Regions from separate parts of the Paenibacillus sp. SEL3 genome, predicted to be linked through region 2. Evidence: riboswitches for the same ligand, from Rfam matches in the RefSeq annotation. Region 2 holds a riboswitch; each other region holds the start of a gene.

Region 1 (3,281 bases), 650 kb from region 2:
GCCATTCCTGCTGGCACTGTTCATTGGCATTGTCGGCTTTTTTGCCGTTCTCCTTCTACTGTCCCGCTTTGCGGGGAAGCAGTCAGTGAAGGATGCCGCCATGTTTGCTTTGAACTCGGCACAGCCTACCTTTGCTTTTATGGGTATTCCTGTGCTTGGAGCCATCTACGGTTCCGCTGCTGTCGCCATTCCGATTGCGCTTACCGGGATCGTAGTCAATGCCGTCCTTGACCCGGCGGCTACCATTATAGCTACCGTAGCCAGCAGGAATTCAGGCAAAGAACGGAACGGTCACCTCGGAAGGTTAATCTGGGACTCCATTCTTCATGGATTAAAAGAACCGCTGGCGCTGGTTCCACTGATTGGTGTAATTTTGACCTTGTTCGGCTTCCATTCACCGGATTTGTTGAACAAATCGTTGAATCAAATCGGAGACATTACGTCCGGGGCCGCTTTATTCGCTGTCGGAGTGACCATTGGCGTACGCAACATTAGTTTTAGTGTAAGTGCCTTTGCCATCGCACTGTTAAAAACAATTGTACAGCCTTTATTAATGCTGCTGATCGCCTACCTATGCGGTCTGTCGTCTGCAGATACTGTGAAGGCAGTTCTGCTCGTTTCCTTCCCGGGTTCAGCAGTCGCTGCTATGATCGCCACCCGTTTTGAAAGCCTGGAATCAGAAACAGCCTCCTCCTTTGTCATCAGTGCTGTCATATCGCTCGTTACACTCCCAGTACTGATTTCTCTATTGGTATAAATGCTGATTATTTAGACATTGGAGCCTGCCGCGAATTCCTTCGTGTAGACGGAACTGATCTTCTCCAGCGCCTTTTTCCCTCTCGGAAGCGAACTTCAGCTCTGTCGTTTGGCCCTTGACCAGATAGACATGTTTGACATAGCGTATGAACGTATGTACAGTAATAGTCAAAAGAATAGAAGTCCACTAGGGGAGCCGCTATGGCTGAGACAAGAACGTATCTTGGACCCTTTGAACCTGATCTAGTTCGTACTAGCGTAGGAAAGTGGAGCCTTCGTATATAAGGTTTCAAGCGTTTTTTGCGTATTGGGCCTATTGTTGAAGCCGCTCCATTTTTCTGGGGCGGCTTTTTAGCGTTGTTCCGGAATTATATTCTTACAGGACTTCTTGCTCTTCAATTTTATGGAGGTGGCGAAATTGAGTTTTACACAAGAACTCCGTCGGCAGGCGGACGGCATTTTTCAAGCGATTTTTGAGCATCCCTTTGTGAGAGGTATTGCTGAAGGAAGTTTGACAAGGGGACAGCTGATTCACTATGTAAAACAGGACTTTGAATATTTGAACGCCTACATGCGGATATACGGCATCGCAATCTCCAAATGCACGAATCGGGAGGACATGGCTGTATTTAATGAACAAATCTCTTTTATTCTCCACAGCGAGGTTCACCCGCATCAAAATTTCTGTGCTGTCGCAGGGGTGACCTATGAAGAATTGCAGGGATATTCGCTCGCTCCGTCGGCTCATCACTATATCCGGCACATGCTGACGGTTGCGCATGAGGGCAACCTGGGCGAGATCTTGGCTGTGCTGCTGCCATGTATGTGGACGTATGCCGAGATTGGCCGCAGGCTGCTAGATGAAGTAAAGCCGGATAAGTCCCATCCGTTCTATGAATGGATGGGCTTCTATGGAGACCAGCTTGATGATACAACACTCAAGTTCCGAGAACGTGTAGATGCTTGGGCGGAAGGGGCAACGGCTGCTGAGCGGGAGCGGATGATTGAGCATTTTATACTGAGCTGCCAGCTGGAATATAAGTTCTGGGACATGGCTTATAAGCAGGAAGAATGGCCGGTCCAGATGCAGGCAGCGGTCTTGGAATAGTCAGCCTGTCAATTCGATGCGTGAAGTACGGTTAATGTCCTGTTGAACCACCAACTATAGAGAGGATAATCATGATGAGTACATGGGAAAAAAGTTATTCGGATCTCCTAACGAAGGTACAAAATAGCAAACCCCTCGTTCACAATATCACCAATGTGGTAGTCACCAACTTTACCGCCAACGGCCTGTATGCATTGGGAGCCTCCCCAGTGATGGCCTATGCACCCGAGGAAGTAGCAGATATGGCCAAAATAGCAGGCGCCGTCGTGTTAAACATCGGTACGCTGAACCGCGAACTGGTGGATGCCATGATCATTGCTGGACAATCGGCGAATGCACACGGTGTTCCGGTCCTGCTAGACCCGGTCGGTGCGGGAGCAACGAGCTTTAGAACTGAATCGGCACTGCGAATCCTGAGTAAAGTCAAAATCTCATTGGTACGGGGCAACGCAGCCGAAGTTGCCCATCTTGTCGGAGAAGCGCGTGAGATTAAAGGCGTAGATGCTGGTGACAGTGCTGACAGCGGCCATGTCGATCTGGCAATTCGGGCTGCTCGAGCGCTCAATACAATGGTTGTCATCACTGGAAAAGAAGACGTCATCACCGATGGGGCCGAAGCACGAATGATAAGCGGCGGAGACGCGCTGCTCACGAAGGTAACCGGAGCAGGCTGCCTGCTGACCTCTGTGTTAGGTGCCTTTGCAGCTGTTGAACCCAACCTGCTGCTCGCAGGTACAGCAGGCTTGGCATTTTACAGTGCAGCAGCTTCCCGAGCCGCAGCACGTACCGCAGAGCTAGGGCCAGGCAGCTTCCAGATTGCCTTTCTCGACGAGCTCGCCAAACTACATACTGGTTCGCTGGAGGGGCATGTCACTGTCCGTGAAGCCGGAACAACTACAGCAGGTGGTGCGCGATGACAGACACTCGTGTACCCAGAGCACTGACGATTGCCGGCTCGGACAGTGGCGGCGGGGCCGGAATTCAAGCCGATCTCAAAACCTTTCAAGAGCTTGGCGTATACGGCATGTCAGCTATTACGGCCATTACTGTACAGAACACCTTGGGGGTTCACGGCGTATATCCACTGCCACAGGAAGCAACAGCGGAACAGATCGAAGCTGTAGGATCAGATCTTGGAGTGGATGCCCTGAAGACTGGCATGCTGTTTAATGCGGGTATCATCCGTCTTGTGAGCGAGCAGATCCGAAAGTTCGGCTGGAAAAAAGTCGTCGTCGATCCCGTGATGATTGCCAAGGGAGGCGCTGAACTGCTGCAACTGGAGGCGGTGCAGGCTTTGAAGGACGAACTGCTCCCCTTGGCCCTGGTCGTTACACCAAATATTCCGGAGGCGGAAGCCCTGACAGGGATCAGCATCCGTACGATGGAGGATCGCCGCGAGGCTGCAAGACATATTAGC
Region 2 (3,281 bases):
CTGGGTGCGATTGTGGTTAAAGCCAAAAGGATTACCCCTGCGATGTTTACAGCCGCAGCAGATGCCGTTGCCAATGGCGTAGATTCGAATAAGCCTGGCGGTGCGTTGCTCCCTCATATCCAAAAATTACGTGATGTTTCGTACGTTGTTGCGGTTGCGGTAGCGAAAGCAGCGATTCAGGATCAGGTAGCTCAGGCACACATTTCAGATGTTGAACAAGCTATACGGGATGCAATGTGGAAACCGGAATATGTCAAGGTCAAAGCAGTGGAAAGCGTAATACATCACCCTCACTAATGCTCCATTTAGGAAAGGGATTGCCTTGTTCAGACAGGCAGAATACGTCAGTTCAAGCAAGGAGAATCAATCTATGAGTGTCGGACATATCTTGTACATTTTGGTGCCGATTTTTTTCGTTATTATTTTAGGGTGGTTAGCGGGGCATTACAAAAGCTTTGATGCCTCTTCCTCCAAGGCCTTAAATGCGCTCGTTACCAAATTTGCACTGCCTGCGCATCTATTCATCGGTATCACGACAACGGACAGGAAAGCACTCATCGAGCAATGGCCATTCCTGCTGGCACTGTTCATTGGCATTGTCGGCTTTTTTGCCGTTCTCCTTCTACTGTCCCGCTTTGCGGGGAAGCAGTCAGTGAAGGATGCCGCCATGTTTGCTTTGAACTCGGCACAGCCTACCTTTGCTTTTATGGGTATTCCTGTGCTTGGAGCCATCTACGGTTCCGCTGCTGTCGCCATTCCGATTGCGCTTACCGGGATCGTAGTCAATGCCGTCCTTGACCCGGCGGCTACCATTATAGCTACCGTAGCCAGCAGGAATTCAGGCAAAGAACGGAACGGTCACCTCGGAAGGTTAATCTGGGACTCCATTCTTCATGGATTAAAAGAACCGCTGGCGCTGGTTCCACTGATTGGTGTAATTTTGACCTTGTTCGGCTTCCATTCACCGGATTTGTTGAACAAATCGTTGAATCAAATCGGAGACATTACGTCCGGGGCCGCTTTATTCGCTGTCGGAGTGACCATTGGCGTACGCAACATTAGTTTTAGTGTAAGTGCCTTTGCCATCGCACTGTTAAAAACAATTGTACAGCCTTTATTAATGCTGCTGATCGCCTACCTATGCGGTCTGTCGTCTGCAGATACTGTGAAGGCAGTTCTGCTCGTTTCCTTCCCGGGTTCAGCAGTCGCTGCTATGATCGCCACCCGTTTTGAAAGCCTGGAATCAGAAACAGCCTCCTCCTTTGTCATCAGTGCTGTCATATCGCTCGTTACACTCCCAGTACTGATTTCTCTATTGGTATAAATGCTGATTATTTAGACATTGGAGCCTGCCGCGAATTCCTTCGTGTAGACGGAACTGATCTTCTCCAGCGCCTTTTTCCCTCTCGGAAGCGAACTTCAGCTCTGTCGTTTGGCCCTTGACCAGATAGACATGTTTGACATAGCGTATGAACGTATGTACAGTAATAGTCAAAAGAATAGAAGTCCACTAGGGGAGCCGCTATGGCTGAGACAAGAACGTATCTTGGACCCTTTGAACCTGATCTAGTTCGTACTAGCGTAGGAAAGTGGAGCCTTCGTATATAAGGTTTCAAGCGTTTTTTGCGTATTGGGCCTATTGTTGAAGCCGCTCCATTTTTCTGGGGCGGCTTTTTAGCGTTGTTCCGGAATTATATTCTTACAGGACTTCTTGCTCTTCAATTTTATGGAGGTGGCGAAATTGAGTTTTACACAAGAACTCCGTCGGCAGGCGGACGGCATTTTTCAAGCGATTTTTGAGCATCCCTTTGTGAGAGGTATTGCTGAAGGAAGTTTGACAAGGGGACAGCTGATTCACTATGTAAAACAGGACTTTGAATATTTGAACGCCTACATGCGGATATACGGCATCGCAATCTCCAAATGCACGAATCGGGAGGACATGGCTGTATTTAATGAACAAATCTCTTTTATTCTCCACAGCGAGGTTCACCCGCATCAAAATTTCTGTGCTGTCGCAGGGGTGACCTATGAAGAATTGCAGGGATATTCGCTCGCTCCGTCGGCTCATCACTATATCCGGCACATGCTGACGGTTGCGCATGAGGGCAACCTGGGCGAGATCTTGGCTGTGCTGCTGCCATGTATGTGGACGTATGCCGAGATTGGCCGCAGGCTGCTAGATGAAGTAAAGCCGGATAAGTCCCATCCGTTCTATGAATGGATGGGCTTCTATGGAGACCAGCTTGATGATACAACACTCAAGTTCCGAGAACGTGTAGATGCTTGGGCGGAAGGGGCAACGGCTGCTGAGCGGGAGCGGATGATTGAGCATTTTATACTGAGCTGCCAGCTGGAATATAAGTTCTGGGACATGGCTTATAAGCAGGAAGAATGGCCGGTCCAGATGCAGGCAGCGGTCTTGGAATAGTCAGCCTGTCAATTCGATGCGTGAAGTACGGTTAATGTCCTGTTGAACCACCAACTATAGAGAGGATAATCATGATGAGTACATGGGAAAAAAGTTATTCGGATCTCCTAACGAAGGTACAAAATAGCAAACCCCTCGTTCACAATATCACCAATGTGGTAGTCACCAACTTTACCGCCAACGGCCTGTATGCATTGGGAGCCTCCCCAGTGATGGCCTATGCACCCGAGGAAGTAGCAGATATGGCCAAAATAGCAGGCGCCGTCGTGTTAAACATCGGTACGCTGAACCGCGAACTGGTGGATGCCATGATCATTGCTGGACAATCGGCGAATGCACACGGTGTTCCGGTCCTGCTAGACCCGGTCGGTGCGGGAGCAACGAGCTTTAGAACTGAATCGGCACTGCGAATCCTGAGTAAAGTCAAAATCTCATTGGTACGGGGCAACGCAGCCGAAGTTGCCCATCTTGTCGGAGAAGCGCGTGAGATTAAAGGCGTAGATGCTGGTGACAGTGCTGACAGCGGCCATGTCGATCTGGCAATTCGGGCTGCTCGAGCGCTCAATACAATGGTTGTCATCACTGGAAAAGAAGACGTCATCACCGATGGGGCCGAAGCACGAATGATAAGCGGCGGAGACGCGCTGCTCACGAAGGTAACCGGAGCAGGCTGCCTGCTGACCTCTGTGTTAGGTGCCTTTGCAGCTGTTGAACCCAACCTGCTGCTCGCAGGTACAGCAGGCTTGGCATTTTACAGTGCAGCAGCTTCCCGAGCCGCAGCACGTACCGCAGAGCTAGGGCCAGGCAGCTTCCAGATTGCCTTTCTCGACGAGCTCGCCAAACTACATAC
Region 3 (3,281 bases), 2.2 Mb from region 2:
GACCTGAACATCATGCTTCCATGCGATTTGCGTTAGCTCGCCCAACGTTTCCAGCTCTGCAAACTGTGCTTCATCATTCGCATCATAGATACTACCTGGACGTAGACCATCCCCGAGAGAAAAGGCCACATCATAGGCTTTCATAATTTCGCAGATTTCTTCAAAATGTGTATACAAAAAATTCTCCTGATGGTGCGCAAGGCACCAGGCTGCCATGATCGACCCGCCACGGGACACAATTCCCGTCATTCTATTCGCCGTCATCGGTATATACCGCAGCAATACACCCGCATGAATTGTAAAATAGTCCACTCCCTGCTCCGCCTGCTCGATCAGCGTATCGCGATACAACTCCCACGTCAGCGCTTCTGCTTCGCCGTTCACCTTTTCAAGTGCCTGATACAGCGGCACAGTTCCAATCGGTACAGGAGAATTCCGAATGATCCATTCACGTGTGGTATGGATATTACGGCCTGTGGATAGGTCCATAACTGTATCCGAGCCCCAACGCACAGCCCAGGTCATTTTCTCCACTTCCTCCTCAATCGAGGAGGTAACCGCAGAATTACCAATGTTCGCATTGATCTTCACGTGAAAATGACGCCCAATGACCATCGGCTCACTTTCCGGGTGATTGATATTCGAAGGCAAAATGGCTCGTCCAGCCGCCAATTCCTGCCGTACAAACTCAGGCTCCACCCCTTCGCGGATCGCCGCAAATTCCATTTCGGGCGTAATGATCCCTTGCCGTGCATAATGCATTTGCGTCACTGTACGACCTTGCGAAGCACGAAGCGGACGGTTGGTCACGCCGGGAAATTCAACTGTCTCCCGTTTGGAGCCAGGTTTCAGTCCATTATCCTCCGGTTTGACGGCGCGTCCCTCGTAAGCCTCCACATCGCCCCGTTCCAGTGCCCAAGCTCGCCGTAATGGAGGCAGGCCCTGACGGATATCGACCTGATAGGCTTCGTCAGTCATGGGACCGCTCGTATCGTACACACGCAATGGCTCATGATGCTCCGTGCCCTGCGGCGTATGTGTAGGATGAAGAGCAATTTCCCGCTCTGGGACGGCAATGTCCGGCCGCGAGCCTTGAATATATACCTTACGGCTCCCTGGAAAGGGCGTTACCCCACTGGCTTGCTCCCCGTTTGTCTTCTCTACCCCAACTTCCCTTGTTCCTGCCAACCTTACTTCTGCTGATTTAAATTCTGTTCCTTTTGTTCCTTCTACTTCTGTCGGCTTCATTGTCCATTCCTCCTGTTTCGATGAAATGACACACCGATCCGGAACCATTCCCAGGGTGGCGCTGATCTATGCAAAAAAGCCGGTTCCCGAGGGAACCGGCTAATCTAACGAGGCAGCTATCCAGACCGTGCACATGTGGAATAATCCTATTCCAATGCGTCACCGTAGACAGCAGCTGCGTATACATTTCAATGGCCGATTACTTCCCTACGCTGGTATGATCCAGATCAGGTGCAAAGGGTCCGGAATCTTACACGATTCCATCTCAGCCCGGCATTACAGGCTCCCCCAGTAACTGCGATACTTCTATTCACATGAGGCGGACATAACAGACATCCCGCCATCCTTATCAGACTACTTCAAATTTATGGCTTTGGCAACCCTTCTAGGTTCCATTTAGCAAGAAGACGCTCCTCACCAAATCACTTTGCTTGCTTCAACTGCATTCATTCTTGTTACGGAAGCATAAGCCCCATTTCCTTCGCCGCTTCGATCAAAATCGGAGCAAAGTCATGTAGCGTCTCGGGTGCAAGCCGACTGACCGGACCGGATACAGATAAAGCCGCAGTGACCTGTCCCTTCCGGTTCACAATTGGTGCTGCCACAGCAGCGGCCCCTGGCTCCCGTTCTTCATAGCTGGTCGCATAGCCCTTCTCGCGAATGTCCTGCAGCTGGGCTTTATAGACCTCCGCGTCTACCGAGGGCGGCCATTCATTCCCGCTTAGCAGGGCTTCCAGCTCCTGCGGCGGCATAAAGGCAGCCAGCACCTTACTGGAGGCTCCTACAGCCAGCGGCATACGCGCACCCACAGGCGCAACCCTGCGGATCGCCTGATTGCTCTGCACGGCTTGTATGCGAATACGCATGCTGCCGTCCCGTAAGTACAAGCTGACCGTTTCGCCCAGACGGTCACGCAGTCCTTCCATTGCAGGCTGTAACAACACCGCCGGCTCGTCACTTTGGGACAAATGTGTGGATAGCTCCCAAATGCGGAAGCCAAGTCGATATTTTTCCGTTTCGGCATTCCGAACGACAAAGCCCCGATCCTCCAACGTAGTCAGCAGCCGATGAACCGTGCTTTTATGTAGACCAATTTTGGAGGCAATCTCCGTTAGGCCAAGATCCGAATCTGCGGTAAAACACAGCAATATATCAAGTGCACGCTCTACAGCGCGAACGGTTAATTTACGGTCTTCCATTCGTGAACCGCTCCTCTTGTATCCATATTCGTTTCACACTATGAAACATGGTTACATAAATTATATAGAATAGTCGCGGCTACTGTAAACCGATGTTTATGTGACAACCATATTACAGAACGAGAACAAACATCGACAATTCTTTGCATCATTTTTACTTTTCCGGTTCAGGCGTTGACTTTGGATAACCCCCATCATACGATAATAGGTATCTATACGGATATACACTATCATTTTCAAGTGGAATTATACCTAAATTCTATTGAAACGAAGATCAATTTTATATAAGGAGGCTCTTACATGATTTCTACATCCCAGCGCAACTCTCAGCTACAGACCGCTGTTCAGGAGCCGTCCACCCCACTCTTTAATCCCCGTCTGCTGCGGTTCAAGCACGTTGTGATTGCTCTGCTGCTGTCGGTCGTTTTTTTTCTGTTGTTTTGTTTTATTGCCTTGCATGCTTACATCGCATGGGTACTTACGAATCCTACCGTCGCGCCGCTGTACTCTAATCCGATGCAGGCCAAAAACATGCCTTATGAGGAAGTCAGCTTCCCTGCCAAGGATGGTAGCCGCATGGTACAAGGCTGGTATATCCCGGCGGATCAATCGCGGAAAACGATTATTTTCAGCCATGGTTATGGAGCTAACCGCGAAGAAAGCTGGATTCCCATGTATGATCTGGCGCATTATGCCCACAGTTTGAACTTTAATGTGGTCATGTTCGATTATGGATTCGCGTCACAAAACAGCAAATCAGTCGCAACCGGAGGCAAAGCGGAATCCCAGCAGCTTCTCGGAGCGATCCAGCTTGCGAAGCAACGCGGCTCGTCG

The links. Region 2 has a riboswitch for thiamine pyrophosphate ahead of tenA (thiaminase II). Riboswitches for the same ligand answer to the same signal wherever they lie in the genome.
Region 1: linked by a shared signal. The riboswitch ahead of tenA (thiaminase II) and the one ahead of tenA (thiaminase II) in region 2 are both predicted to bind thiamine pyrophosphate.
Region 3: linked by a shared signal. The riboswitch ahead of thiC (phosphomethylpyrimidine synthase ThiC) and the one ahead of tenA (thiaminase II) in region 2 are both predicted to bind thiamine pyrophosphate.

What each region holds. Positions count from the first base shown of each region.
Region 1 covers NZ_CM137725.1:1,186,632-1,189,912, forward strand. Annotated here, with positions in the region: gene ACYCS5_RS05575 (AEC family transporter) at 1-757, shown strand, start outside; TPP riboswitch at 936-1,038, shown strand; gene tenA (thiaminase II) at 1,175-1,864, shown strand; gene thiM (hydroxyethylthiazole kinase) at 1,939-2,781, shown strand; gene thiD (bifunctional hydroxymethylpyrimidine kinase/phosphomethylpyrimidine kinase) at 2,778-3,281, shown strand, end outside.
Region 2 covers NZ_CM137725.1:1,837,527-1,840,807, forward strand. Annotated here, with positions in the region: gene ACYCS5_RS08545 (NAD-dependent malic enzyme) at 1-297, shown strand, start outside; gene ACYCS5_RS08550 (AEC family transporter) at 371-1,324, shown strand; TPP riboswitch at 1,503-1,605, shown strand; gene tenA (thiaminase II) at 1,742-2,431, shown strand; gene thiM (hydroxyethylthiazole kinase) at 2,506-3,281, shown strand, end outside.
Region 3 covers NZ_CM137725.1:4,058,419-4,061,699, reverse strand. Annotated here, with positions in the region: gene thiC (phosphomethylpyrimidine synthase ThiC) at 1-1,248, opposite strand, end outside; TPP riboswitch at 1,436-1,548, opposite strand; gene ACYCS5_RS18670 (IclR family transcriptional regulator) at 1,704-2,447, opposite strand; gene ACYCS5_RS18665 (alpha/beta hydrolase) at 2,748-3,281, shown strand, end outside.